Regions from separate parts of the Lysobacter korlensis genome, predicted to be linked through region 2. Evidence: riboswitches for the same ligand, from Rfam matches in the RefSeq annotation. Region 2 holds a riboswitch; each other region holds the start of a gene.

Region 1 (4,267 bases), on a different contig from region 2:
CGTCGTGCCGGGCGGACAGCGCCGAGACCCGGCGGGCCGGGGGCTACGATCAAGCGGGTGACCAGCGTGCCGGCGACAGACCCACCGAGCGTCCTCGTCGTGGGGGAGGCGCTCGTCGACATCGTCCGCGCGCCGGACGGCGACCGGGAGTTCCCCGGCGGGAGCCCGCTCAACGTGGCATTCGGACTTGCGCGGCTCGGCATCGCCACGACACTGCAGACCCGGATCGGCCGCGACGCACATGGCGAGCGAGTCCGTGGACACCTCGGCTCGGCCGGCGTCGCGTTGTGGCCGGGATCGGAGGACGCGCCCCGAACGTCGACGGCGGTCGCCCGCATCGGGGCGGACGGCACGGCGAGCTACGAGTTCGACATCCGCTGGGACGTCGAGCCGATCGCGGTCCCGCCGGTGTTCAGCGCAGTGCATGCCGGCTCGATCGCCGCGTTCCTCGAGCCTGGCGCGACAGCTGTGCGCCGCACGCTCGCCGGCGCGGCCGGTTCGGCCCTCGTCACCTTCGACCCGAACATCCGGCCGGCTCTCGTCGGTGCCCGCCAGTCGGCTCTCGCCGCCTTCGAGGAGACGGTGGGACTCGCCGGCGTGGTGAAGCTCAGCGACGAGGACGCCGAATGGCTCTATCCCGGTTCGGACGTCGACGACGTGCTCGCGCGCGTGCTCGACCTGGGGGCGGACCTCGCCGTGTGCACGCTCGGAGCGGCCGGGGCGCGGCTGCGGACGCGGGCGCACGCGGTGAACGTGCCGGCGGTCCGGGTTCCCGTCGCCGACACGATCGGCGCCGGCGACTCGTTCATGTCGTGCCTGCTCGCCGAGCTGCTGCAGCGGGATGATCCGCCTCGCGAACTCGACTCCGCGGCGCTGAGCGCGGTGGGGGCGATGGCCGTGCGAGCGGCGGCGATCACGGTCGGCCGTCCGGGTGCGCAGCCGCCGACCGCTGCCGAGCTCGGGGAGCTGCTCTAGGCGTCAAGCCTTCCGCGGCGCGGTCGCCAGTGCTCAGACGGCGGGCGTGGGACAGTACACCCTGGTGGCGTGCGATTGATCGGCGGTCCGCTCGACGTGGTGATCCACCATCGGCTGCCCGCACATGGGGCACGGCGGGTTCGCCGGGGGCGTGTACGGCCGTTCGGGTCGTCCGGCGCCCAGCTGTGCCGGGCCGAACACCGGGAACAGGGCCCGGTTCAGCCGCATCGACCACGGGTCCCGCTTGCGCTTCGCCACACCGCTCCAACCGTTAGTGCACTAAGAATCAGTGTAGCGGTTAATATGGAGGCATGCCGGACGTCGCCAAGGCCGAAGACCTGCTCGCACTCGAGCGGCAGGTGTGCTTCGCGCTCGCGGCCACCAGTCGCAGTGTGATCGGGCTGTACCGGCCGATTCTCGAGCCCCTCGGGCTCACGCATCCCCAGTACCTCGTGATGCTGGCGCTCTGGGAGCAGAGCCCCAGAACGGTGCGGAGTCTGGCGGAGTCGCTGTATCTGGAGCCGGCGACTCTGACTCCGCTCCTGCGGCGCTTGGAGGGCAGCGGCTACATCACGCGAGCGCGGAATGCGGCGAACGAGCGGGAACTCAAGGTCGAGTTGACGGCGGCCGGCGGCGCGCTGCGTGAGCGCGCCGAGCAGGTCCCCGTCGCAGTCGTCGAGAAGCTGGGCATCCCGGTCGAGGCGCTCGAGGAGCTGCGAGACCGCCTGAACGAGACGCTGGCGGCCACCCGCCGCGCCTCCGCGAGTGCATAGCAGGCGCACCGGTCTTGCCGGAGGGCGGGAATCGGTCGCGTCCGCATGCACGTTTTCCTCAATCTGGCAAGTGCTTGAGCGCTGGCTGAGGACACCGTGGGCACCCGCTGAAATACCGTCACGCGCCGACACGCCGGGGTTATCGTCGGAACAGTCAACGAAACGGCAAACCCGGTGTGAACCGGCGACGCAAAGCCACGGGACCCAGTCGGGTCAGCCGGGCTACCGAAGGGCGAGACCCTTGTTCGCTTTCGTTCAACAGGAGAAGTTCTGGCATCGCCGTACGGCGTCGCAACTCCAATACGGACAACTGATCTGACCAACGCGTGATCGGGCACCCTGCCTCGCATGGATGCGGATCGATCCACCCCGACCGGCACATCCGGTCACCACAGCCTTGCCCGGCGGCAACACCTGGGTGCCGCCGCGCATCTGAAAGGACACAGCAATGAGTACTGCAGATTCGAACGACCGCCCCTCGGGCGGCGCCGTGCCCGTCGACCCGGACGACACGCTCCGCAACCGAGTGGTCGACCGGGAGAAGGAGGAGTTCGGCGGCATCAAGTGGGGCTCCGCGTTCTTCGGCTGGCTCACCGCCACCGGGATGGCAGTGCTGCTGACGGCGCTGCTCGCAGCAGCCGGCGCCGTCGTCGGCCTCACCACAGGCACCGACCCGCAGGAGGCGACCGACGCGGCCGCACAGAACCTGGACGCGGCAAGCATCGTCTCCGCGATCGTGCTGCTCGTGGTCCTCTTCGTCGCCTACTACTGCGGGGGCTACGTCGCCGGACGCATGGCGCGATTCAACGGAGCCAAGCAGGGCCTCGCTGTCTGGCTGTGGGCCCTGATCTTCGCCATCGTGCTGGCCATCCTGGGCGCCGTGCTCGGCAGCCAGTTCAACGTGCTCTCGGGCCTCAACGCGTTCCCGCGGATCCCCGTCAACGAGGGCACCCTCACCGTCGTCGGCATCATCACCGCGATCGTGCTGGCGCTCGTGCCGCTCATCGGAGCGGTCCTCGGCGGCAAGGCCGGAATGCACTACCACCGCAAGGTCGATCGCGCCGGTCTCGGCCGCTGACCTGCGGAGCACACCACCAACCACACAAAAACCCACCGCGGACGAAGTCCGCATCCCCCCCGCACGACGGGGGCAACAGGGAAAGAAGGGAAACACAATGATCAGCAGTGACAACATCGCATCGCTCATCGGCGCCGACGTCCTCGACAAGGACGGCGACAAGATCGGTTCCGTCGGCCAGGTGTACCTCGACGACAACGACGGCCACCCGAGCTGGGCCAGCGTCAAGACGGGCCTCTTCGGCACGAAGGAATCCTTCGTCCCGCTCGAGGACGCGACCTGGGCAGGCGACGAGCTCCGGGTGAACTACGACAAGGACCGCGTGAAGGACGCGCCCCGCGTCGACGCCGACCAGCACCTCGAGCCCTCTGACGAGGACGAGCTGTACCGGTACTACGGCATGACCGCGGGCTCCTACGGCACTGACACCGGTTTCACCCAGGACACCACCGGCACCGACTACACCACGACGGACACCGACCGCGCCTACACCGACACGGACCGGGACCGTCGGGACACGGTCGGACACGACACATCCGGCCCCACCACCGACGACGCCATGACCCGGTCGGAGGAGCAGCTGCACGTCGGCACGGAACGCGTCCAGACCGGCAAGGCCCGGTTGCGCAAGTACGTCGTGACCGAGAACCAGTCGGTAACCGTCCCCGTGCAGCGTGAGGAAGTGCGGATCGAGCGCGAGCCCATCACCGACGCCAACATCGGCGACGCCATGGACGGACCCGCGATCAGCGAGGAGGAGCACGAGGTGGTCCTCTCCGAGGAGCGCCCCGTCATCCAGAAGGAGGCCGTCCCGGTCGAGCGCGTCCGCCTCGACAAGGACGTCGTCACCGAGCAGCAGACCGTGAACGAAGAGGTCCGCAAGGAGGAGATCACCTTCGACGGTGACGACCGCAACAGCGGGCGCTCCAACCTGTAACACCCGCGCCACCCGCGCACCGCGCCGCCGCCGCATCCCGATGCGGCGGCGGCGTTTCCTACCCCGCCCCAAGAAAGAGAGGTTCCCATGAACGATTTCATGGTCGTCCTGCAAGACGGACTCGCGTCGGTGATCGACTTCATCCCGAAGTTCCTGCTGTTCCTCGTCATCCTCATCGTCGGCCTCATCGTGGCGAAGGTGCTCTCGAAGGCCCTCGACAAGCTGCTCGAGCGCGTCGGCTTCGACCGCGCCGTGGAGCGCGGCGGCGTCAAGAAGGCCCTCGAGAAGTCGAAGTTCGACGCCTCCGACATCGTGGCCAAGCTGCTGTACTACACGCTGGTGCTCTTCGTGCTCCAGTTCGCGTTCGGTGTCTTCGGGCCGAACCCCGTCAGCGACCTGCTCGAAGGCATCATCGCCTTCATCCCGCGCATCATCGTCGCCATCATCATCGTGATCCTTGCTTCGGCCATCGCAGCCGGCGCCAAGACGCTGATCCAGGGTGCG
Region 2 (4,267 bases):
GCGAACTCGTCGAGGCGCTCCTTCGAGATGTCGACCGCGATCACGCGGCCGCCCTCTCGGGCGATGCGGGATGCGGTCGCCCGGCCGATGCCCGAAGCCGCGCCGGTCACGATGACCGTCCGGCCCTCGAAGCGGCCGGGGGTGACCCGCTCCTGCCACTCGCCGCTCGCGCCGGCATCCTCGGTGGGCGCCACTCCCCCGTTGGCCTGCAGCACCAGGTCGTCGACGACCGACTGGGGCAGCTGCCCCTGGCTCATCGTCACCAGCTGCTGCAGCGGCAGGCCCTTCACCGGCCCGAGCACGTTCTCGTCGAACCCGCTCTGCGCGAGCAGGCCGCGGATCAACGGGCCGCCCTGCGGGTGGTCGAGCCATGTCCCGATCGTGCTGTGTGCGGTGAGCGGCTTCGGCTCCGTTGCCATTTCGTCTCCTTCGATGCTGATCTCCGTGCGCGTCGCCGGGCGGCGCGCGCGCAAGTCAACTTAGTTGATATAACCGAGGAGAGGAACGGGCGGCGCCGAGTGATCGCCGCTATGCAGACCGCGGCGGCTGGACGGCGTAGCGCAGGAGCACCACCCCGCCCGTGAACCGACGCTCCTGCAGAAGCTCCAGGTCGAGCCGCACACCATCCGGAAGGAACCTGGTTCCGCCGCCGACCACGACGGGGCTCACGTACATGGCGAGTTCGTCGACCAGCCCGCAGCGCAGCGCGGATGCCGCGAGCCCGGCCCCGCCGATCGAGAGATCCGGCTCCGACGACCGCTTGAGCTCGCGCACGTGGTCGACGTCGAACCGACGCTCGACCCGCGTCCGTGCCGTGGTCACCTGGTCGAGCGTGCTGGAGAAGACGACCTTGTCGGCCTTCCGCCACAGGTCGGCGTACTCGAGCTCGGCCGGCGACGCGTCGGCGGCGCCCGGCTCGGTCTCCCAATACCGCATCACCTCGTACATCCGCCGCCCGTAGAGGTACGTGCCGACGGGACGCTCCTGCTCGTTGACCGCGGCGTGCACCTCGGGGTCCGGGGCCGCCCAGTCGAAGTTCCCCTCGGGGTCCACGAGGCAGCCATCGAGCGAGATGAGTCCGGTGTAGATCAGCTTGCCCATGAGTCCGGGTGCTCCGGATCTCAGCGGGCCACGGTCGCGGCCTCGAGCGCTGCGACGACCCGTGACACGGACTCCCCCAGCCCCCACCGTGACCGCAGCTGCTCGATCTCATCGCGGCCGCCCTCCGGGATGCCGATCCGGGAATCGACGACGGGGAGGTCGAGGTCGCACGCGACGCGCACCACGGTGGGCGCGACGGCGAGATACTCCGCGGCGGCGCGGATCTTCGACTTCGCACTCACCGACAGCGGCGAGCGCGCACCTTCCGCGGCGGCCGCGACGATGCCCTCGAGGTCGCCGAACTGTGCCAGCAGTGAGGCTGCGGTCTTCTCACCCACGCCCGGCACCCCGGGCAGGCCGTCCGACGTGTCGCCGCGGAGGGCGGCGAAGTCGGCGTACTGCGCTGCGCGGACGCCGTACTTCTCGCGCAGCACCCCGTCCGTCACGATCTGCAGTCTGCTCATCCCGCCGGCGGTGTAGATCACCCGGACGTCCCGCTCGTCATCGATCACCTGGAACAGGTCCCGGTCGCCGGTGACGACGTCGACCGGCCCGTCCGCGGTCGCGGCGAGCGTGCCGATGATGTCGTCCGCCTCGTACTCGGCCTTGCCGACGATCGGGATCCCGAGCGCGGTGAGCGTCGCGACGATGATCGGCACCTGGATGCTGAGCGGATCCGGCACCACCTCGACATCCGGGCCGGCCTCGATCACCTCGGCGACCCGATGCGTCTTGTAGCTCGGGATGAGGTCGACCCGCCACTGCGGGCGCCAGTCGTCGTCCCAGCACGCGACGAGGTCCGTCGGTCCGTAGTCGGTGACGAGCCGCGCGATCATGTCCAGCAGCCCCCGCGCCGCGTTGACGGGGGTGCCGTCCGGCGCCTTCAGCGTGTCGGGGTACCCGAAGAAGGCGCGGAAGTACAGCGCGGCGGTGTCCAGCAGCATCAGACGGCCATTGCTCACCGCTCCAGTGTGCCGGTCGGGCCACGGGGCGGGAATAGCCACGACGTCATCGAGGTCGTCCGGAAGGGCGAGCGCCCCTGGCTCCGGACTCCGCCGGCTCAGACGCCGCGGGCGGCCGGCTCGGGAACCGCCCGCAGCCCGGTGCTCGTATTGGCCGCCTGCATGAGGTCCTCGAGCCAGGCCCGGTTGAGGGCCATCGACGGCGAGCCGTCGTACTGGAAGTACAGCGAGGAGCTCTCGGAGATCCAGACCGAACCGTGGGAGCCGTTCTCGTGCGTCACGTCCGTGCCCACTCCTGGCTCCTGATCCCAGTTGAAGGCGAAATTCTCCCGGCGACGCAGCTTCGCGACGATCACTGCCTGAAGGTGCTTGAGCAGACGATCTTCGATGGTGATGACCGGCGCGACGCCGTAGCTGAACAGTCCCAAGCCGAACTCCGGGTGACGATAGCGAAACGGGAAATCGGCAACCCGGCGAACCGCGTGGGTCCCGTGGCTTTGCGTCCCCTGTTCGCACAGGGTTTGCCCCTTCGGCACGAATTCAAGCACATCCGAGAAGGGCTCGCGGCCGGCCTACTCGGCCCTCCGCTGCTCGAACATCACCAGACCGCAGTTCGAGCACTCCAGGAGCTCGTCGCCGCCGGCCCCGGTCTGTTCCAGACGTGTTCCGCAGCTCGGGCACTTGCGGGGGCGCCGCTCGGTCTCGGGGGCGGAATGATTCGGCTCGTGCAATTCGGGCTCCAGGAGAGGTGCGGCGGTTGCCTGCGAGGCTCCCGGCAACCCGGCTGACCCTGGGGGCCCCGTGGCTTTGCGTCACCGGCTCGCACCGGTTTTGCCGAATCAGAGGTGTGTGCCTAGGCACTGTACCGCCTCCCGGGGCGTCCATGTCAGGGTGCGCCGGGAACGTAGTGGTTCGCTAAGGTGCACGGTATGGCGCGACAGACCCGGCGGAACCCTGATCTCGCCGTCGGATTCGTCGGGCTCGGGATCATGGGCACGCCGATGGCTGCCAACGCACTGCGGGCCGGCTTCGACGTCCACGTCACCCACCGCACCCCCGACCGTGTGGCAGCGCTCCTCGAGCGGGGCGCGACGTGGGCCGGCACGCCGCGCACGCTCGCCGAGGCGTCCGACGTGCTCGTCGTCATGCTTCCCGACCTGCCCGATCTCGAACAGATGCTTCCCGGCGACACCGGAATCCTGGCCGGCATCTCCCGCCCGACCCTGATGGTCCTCTCCTCCACGTCATCCGCCACTGGGGTCCGTGAGCTGGATGAGCGGGTGTCGCGGCTCACCGACGGGATGCTGCGCGTGATCGACAGCCCCGTGAGCGGCGGCGAGGAGGGTGCCATCGCGGGCAACCTCTCCCTCTTCGTCGGCGGTCCGGCCGACGCCGTTGAGCGGGCGCGCCCGGTGCTGGAGACCTTCGGACGAGTGCACCACCTCGGTCCGCTCGGCTCCGGCGAGGTCGCCAAGTTCTGCAACCAGCTCATCGTCTCGGCGACGGTGCACGCACTCGGCGAGGCGGCGGTGCTCGCAGACCGCAGCGGCCTCGACGTGCAGGCCCTCTTCACCGCGCTCGGAGGGGGGTACGCCGGCAGCCGGGTGCTCGAGACGCGGGGATCCCGCATCGTCGCCCGCGACTATCGCCCCACGGGTGCGGCCAGATACCTGGTCAAGGACCTCTCCTTCGCCACGGAGGAGGCGACCCGCACCGGTGTGGAGGCACGCCAGCTCGCGTGCCTGCTCGAGGCGTTCCGCGATCTCACGGCACGCGGATTCGGGGACGAGGACATGGCCGTGACCCGCGCGTACGTCGAGAGCCTGAGCGATCAGCCGGGCGCGGCGGACCCGCGCTGAGCGGTTCTCTCCGCACCGGTTCGGGGCTACCGTGTTCCGCAAAGGAGGACGAGCATGGCCCAGCCGTTCGTGGACACGACGAAGACCCTGACCGTCGGCGAGGTCGCGGCGCGCAGCGGCGTGTCCGTCTCGGCCCTGCACTTCTATGAGCGTCAGGGCCTTATCCACAGCGAGCGCACCGCAGGCAACCAGCGCCGCTACCCGCGGCACACGCTGCGCCGGGTGGCGTTCATCCGCGTGTCGCAGCGCGTCGGCGTCTCGCTTGCGGACATCCGCGCGGCGCTCGACTCGCTCCCGGAGGGACGGACGCCGAAGCGCGAGGACTGGGCGAGGCTCTCCGCCCGC
Region 3 (4,267 bases), on a different contig from region 2:
GGGTTCTCCTCGAGCTGCGCGTCGGAGATGGGGATTCGCATCTCGTCGCGGAACTGCTTCAGGTTGTCGAGGGTGAGCTTCTTCATCTGGTGGGTCGCGTTGCGGCCCTCGAAGGACGGTCCCAAGCCGTAGCCCTTGACCGTCTTCGCCAGGATCACCGTCGGCTGGCCCGTGTGCTCGGTGGCCGCCTTGAACGCCGCGTACACCTTGCGGTAGTCGTGGCCGCCGCGCTTGAGGTTCCAGATCTGCTCGTCGGAGTAGTCCTTCACGAGCTCGAGCGCACGCGGGTCCCTGGCGAAGAAGTTGTCCCGCACGAAGGCTCCGGATTCGGCCTTGTAGGTCTGGTAGTCGCCATCCGGGGTGGCGTTCATCAGGTTCACGAGGGCGCCCTCGGTGTCGCGGGCGAGCAGGTCGTCCCATTCCCGGCCCCAGACGACCTTGATGACGTTCCAGCCCGCGCCGCGGAAGAAGCTCTCCAGCTCCTGGATGATCTTCCCGTTGCCGCGGACGGGGCCGTCGAGGCGCTGCAGGTTGCAGTTGATGACGAAGTTGAGGTTGTCGAGACCGTCGTTCGCGGCCAGCTGCAGCGCGCCGCGGCTCTCGACCTCATCCATCTCGCCGTCGCCGAGGAACGCCCAGACCTGCGATTCGGAGACATCCTTGATGCCCCGGTTGGTGAGGTACTTGTTGGACTGCGCCTGGTAGATGGCATTGATGGGACCGAGCCCCATCGACACCGTCGGGAACTGCCAGAAGTCCGGCATGAGCCGCGGGTGCGGGTAGGAGCTGAGGCCTCCGCCGTCGTGCGAGTGCTCCTGCCGGAAGCCGTCGAGCTTGTCGGTGCCGATGCGCCCCTCGAGGAACGCGCGGGCGTACATGCCGGGGGAGGCGTGGCCCTGGTAGAAGATCTGGTCGCCGCCGGTGGGGGAGTCCTGGCCGCGGAAGAACCAGTTGTGGCCCACCTCATAGAGTGCGGCGGACGAGGCGTAGGTGGAGATGTGACCGCCCACCGCGATGCCGGGGCGCTGCGCCCGGTGCACCGTGATGGCGGCGTTCCAGCGGATCCAGGCGCGGTAGCGGCGCTCGATCTCCTCGTTGCCCGGGAACTGCGGCTCGTTCTCCGGCGCGATGGTGTTGATGTAGTCCGTCGTGGGCACCATCGGCACGCCGAGCTGGAGCTCCTTCGAGCGCTTCAGCAGGCTCAGCATGATCTCGCGAGCGCGACCCCTGCCCTGAGCCTCCACCAGCGCATCGAGCGATTCCTGCCACTCGGCAGTCTCTTCAGGGTCCGGGTCGGCCTTGGTCACCGAGTAGGGGTCCTGATCGTTCACCGTCACCGTCGACCTCTTCCTGGTTGGTTCGATCTCGAGGAATCTCGGGGTGGTCGGGTCGCGATGCACCGCCGATCTTTCGCGCATCCGAGTCTAGTCATCGGCGCAGGACGTCCCTTGAGCACCCGGACGGGCGCCTGCATAGGATGGCGCTTCGCCCCGCCAGGACCGGCGGGGATGCAGGAGGAGCTCAGCATGCACCCGCCGATCGGCACCCGGGCGCCCGACTTCGACTTGTCCAGCCAGTACGGCGAGACGATCCAGCTTTCCGGGTATCGCGGCCGGGCCGTGGCGCTCGTCTTCTTCCCGCTCGCCTTCTCCGGGGCCTGCACCACCGAGCTCCGCGAGCTGCGAGACAACCTCGGCCTCTTCGCGGTGGCCGGAGTGGAGCTCGTCGGGATATCCGTCGACTCGAAGGCCTCGCTTCGCGCCTGGGGCGAGCAGGAGCGCTTCGGGGTCCGCTTGCTCGCGGACTTCTGGCCGCACGGCGCTGTCGCGCGCCGGTACGGCGTGTTCCTCGAGGACCGCGGGTACGCGGCCCGCGGAACCTTCCTGATCGACGGCTCCGGGATCGTCCGCGACAGCTTCGTATTCCCGCCCGGCGAAGGCCGGCCGCTGAGCCGCTACCGGGCCGCGCTGGACGGTCTTCGGTAACCGCCTGGGTGCCGGCTGGGGGACACGCCGGTGCGGTTGCCGTGTTCGCTGACCCGGCGTAGCGTGTGCCTTCTGCTCCCGGAGCCCTGCGGTTCGGACCCGCTGACCGGCCGCTGGAGCCGACCAACCGACAACGGCAAACCCGGTGCGAGCCGGGGACGCAACGCCACGGGACCCACGCGGTTCGCCGGGCTACCGAAGTGAGAGCAAGTTCCTTGACCGACGTACGCGAACGAATCGTCTCCTCTGCGTACCCGCTGTTCGTCAACCGCGGCATCCGGGATGTGAGCGTCGGCGAGATCGAGCGCGTGGCACGTGTCTCGCATGCCGACTTCGAGCGCGAGTTCCCCACCCGCGATGACCTCGCGGCCGAGTGCCTCGAGCGCCGGGAGCGCGAGTGGACATTCGGTGTCGTCGAGGCCGGAGCCCGCGCGCGCGGCACGACGCCGGAGGAGCGCCTGCTCGCGATCTTCGATGTGTTCGACGAATGGTTCCGGCGCGACGACTACGAGGCGTGCACATTCATCAACGTGCTGCTCGAGATGGGCCGCGAGCACCCGCTCGGCCGGGCGAGCGCCGAGTACCTCGTGCACATCCGCCGTATCGTCGGCACGCTGGCGACGGAGGCGGGGCTCCGCGACCCGGACGAGCTGGCACTCTCGTGGCACATCCTGATGAAGGGCTCGATCATCAACGCCGTGGAGGGTGACGCCAAGGCGGCCCTCCGGGCGAAGGAGATGGCCCGGGACCTCATCGCCCGCCACCGGCTCGTGACGGCCCCTCAGCCGGCGTCGCCCCAGCTCGGCGCGATCCGCCGCTGGTGGGACGACCTCACCGCGTCGACACGGGTGCTGGTCGTCGTGAACGGTGTCGTGATCACCGGCATCGGCGCGCTCGGGCTCGTGCTCCCCATGGTGCCCTAGGCGCGGTCGTCACAGCCGTTCCAGGGTCACCGGTCGCCCGAACCGTCGAAGAACCGGTCGAGCACCCGCTGGAAGGTCTCCGCGTCGGTGCCCGCCTCCGCGAACAGCGTCATCGACGACCGGAGCTTCACCGCGTCGACGGGTCCGAAGATCGCGTCGGCGCTCCCGCCATCCGAGCTCGCCACGATCTCGGCGCACTCGAGCAACCGCGGCCCGAGCACTGGATGCGCCAGATATGCGCGCGCCTCGTCGAGCGACGCGATTCCGTACCGCACAGCCATCGAGCTGGATCCGAGGCCGCGCAGCTGCGGGAACACGAACCACATCCAGTGACTCTGCTTGCGACCGCGACGAAGCTCCTGAACCGCGTTCTCGTACACGCCGCCCTGGTCTTGCGCCTCGACGAAGCGGCGCAAGTCGTGCGGATCCGGGATGTCTGCCATGTCGCCTCCAGCGGCACGATAGCGCGCGGAGCCGTCGGTACGATGAAGGTCCGGGCTCTTAGCTCAGTTGGTTAGAGCGCCACGCTTACACCGTGGATGTCGGGGGTTCGAGTCCCTCAGGGCCCACCGGAGGATGCCCGGCCCGGAGTTTGTCGCGAGGAGTGCCGGCGGCGACCCACCGGCTACAAGCGGCTCTTGTGCGCGCTGAACGCCATGACGAGGGCGACGATCCACAGGATCACCGTCCAGCCGCCCAGCAGGTTGATCCAGAAGATCGTCCAGTGGTTCGACTTCCCGCGCAGTGCGGCGACCGCCCAAGGCAGCATGTAGCCCGCGGTGAGAAGCGCCACGACGACGGCAACGAACGCGCTCACGGGGCGATCGCGCTGATCGGTCAGGTAGGTCACGCTTCTAGCGTACGGGGGTGCCCTGGCGACGCTCGCGCAGCGGCGACGAGATCCGCTTCATGCTCGCCGGCCCACTCACTCTCGGCGAGGAACTGGAGTGTTTCGAAGCCGACGATGCGCCGCTCCCGGTCGTCGGACAGCGTCAGGTTCAACGCCCACTCGGCACGCTTCCAGGACGGCGCGCCGAACCCGGTTCCGCGATCACCGCCGTTCCAGCGCCGCCCCCTCCCTCCGCGTCGCGCGACGGCGCGCGGCGAGAAAGGCAGAGCGCGGCCGCGAGGGGGACCACGAGCCAGAGGATGGCGACCGGATCGGTCTGCGACACGAATTCGGGATCCGCCAGGGAGAACGCGAACACCGTCAGCGTGAACACCGCCGCGGTGGTCGCGCCAAGCACGTTCCCGCTCTGCGCCCACCGGTCGGCGGCGACCGGACGGCGGAAGACCAGGAGCGCGAGAACCGCCCCGACCGCCGCGACGACCGGCGCCAGCTCGAGCTCCAACGCTGCC

Evidence for each region. Region 2 has a riboswitch for cyclic di-GMP ahead of ACFFGH_RS33055 (DUF7882 family protein). Riboswitches for the same ligand answer to the same signal wherever they lie in the genome.
Region 1: linked by a shared signal. The riboswitch ahead of ACFFGH_RS21940 (hypothetical protein) and the one ahead of ACFFGH_RS33055 (DUF7882 family protein) in region 2 are both predicted to bind cyclic di-GMP.
Region 3: linked by a shared signal. The riboswitch ahead of ACFFGH_RS09885 (TetR/AcrR family transcriptional regulator) and the one ahead of ACFFGH_RS33055 (DUF7882 family protein) in region 2 are both predicted to bind cyclic di-GMP.

The regions. Positions count from the first base shown of each region.
Region 1 is NZ_JBHLTG010000005.1:515,386-519,652, forward strand. Features, by position in the region: gene ACFFGH_RS21930 (carbohydrate kinase family protein) at 58-975, shown strand; gene ACFFGH_RS21935 (MarR family winged helix-turn-helix transcriptional regulator) at 1,287-1,748, shown strand; cyclic di-GMP riboswitch class I at 1,903-1,978, shown strand; gene ACFFGH_RS21940 (hypothetical protein) at 2,197-2,826, shown strand; gene ACFFGH_RS21945 (DUF2382 domain-containing protein) at 2,924-3,763, shown strand; gene ACFFGH_RS21950 (mechanosensitive ion channel family protein) at 3,851-4,267, shown strand, end outside.
Region 2 is NZ_JBHLTG010000016.1:83,519-87,785, reverse strand. Features, by position in the region: gene ACFFGH_RS33070 (SDR family NAD(P)-dependent oxidoreductase) at 1-419, opposite strand, end outside; gene ACFFGH_RS33065 (dihydrofolate reductase family protein) at 529-1,101, opposite strand; gene ACFFGH_RS33060 (5'-3' exonuclease) at 1,122-2,063, opposite strand; gene ACFFGH_RS33055 (DUF7882 family protein) at 2,162-2,491, opposite strand; cyclic di-GMP riboswitch class I at 2,525-2,599, opposite strand; cyclic di-GMP riboswitch class I at 2,835-2,909, opposite strand; gene ACFFGH_RS33050 (NAD(P)-dependent oxidoreductase) at 2,993-3,922, shown strand; gene soxR (redox-sensitive transcriptional activator SoxR) at 3,977-4,267, shown strand, end outside.
Region 3 is NZ_JBHLTG010000002.1:150,986-155,252, reverse strand. Features, by position in the region: gene aceE (pyruvate dehydrogenase (acetyl-transferring), homodimeric type) at 1-1,331, opposite strand, end outside; gene ACFFGH_RS09890 (peroxiredoxin) at 1,527-1,985, shown strand; cyclic di-GMP riboswitch class I at 2,111-2,185, shown strand; gene ACFFGH_RS09885 (TetR/AcrR family transcriptional regulator) at 2,201-2,908, shown strand; gene ACFFGH_RS09880 (DUF1810 domain-containing protein) at 2,935-3,351, opposite strand; tRNA gene ACFFGH_RS09875 (tRNA-Val) at 3,404-3,477, shown strand; gene ACFFGH_RS09870 (superinfection immunity protein) at 3,534-3,758, opposite strand; gene ACFFGH_RS09865 (hypothetical protein) at 3,755-3,910, opposite strand; gene ACFFGH_RS09860 (hypothetical protein) at 3,907-4,267, opposite strand, start outside.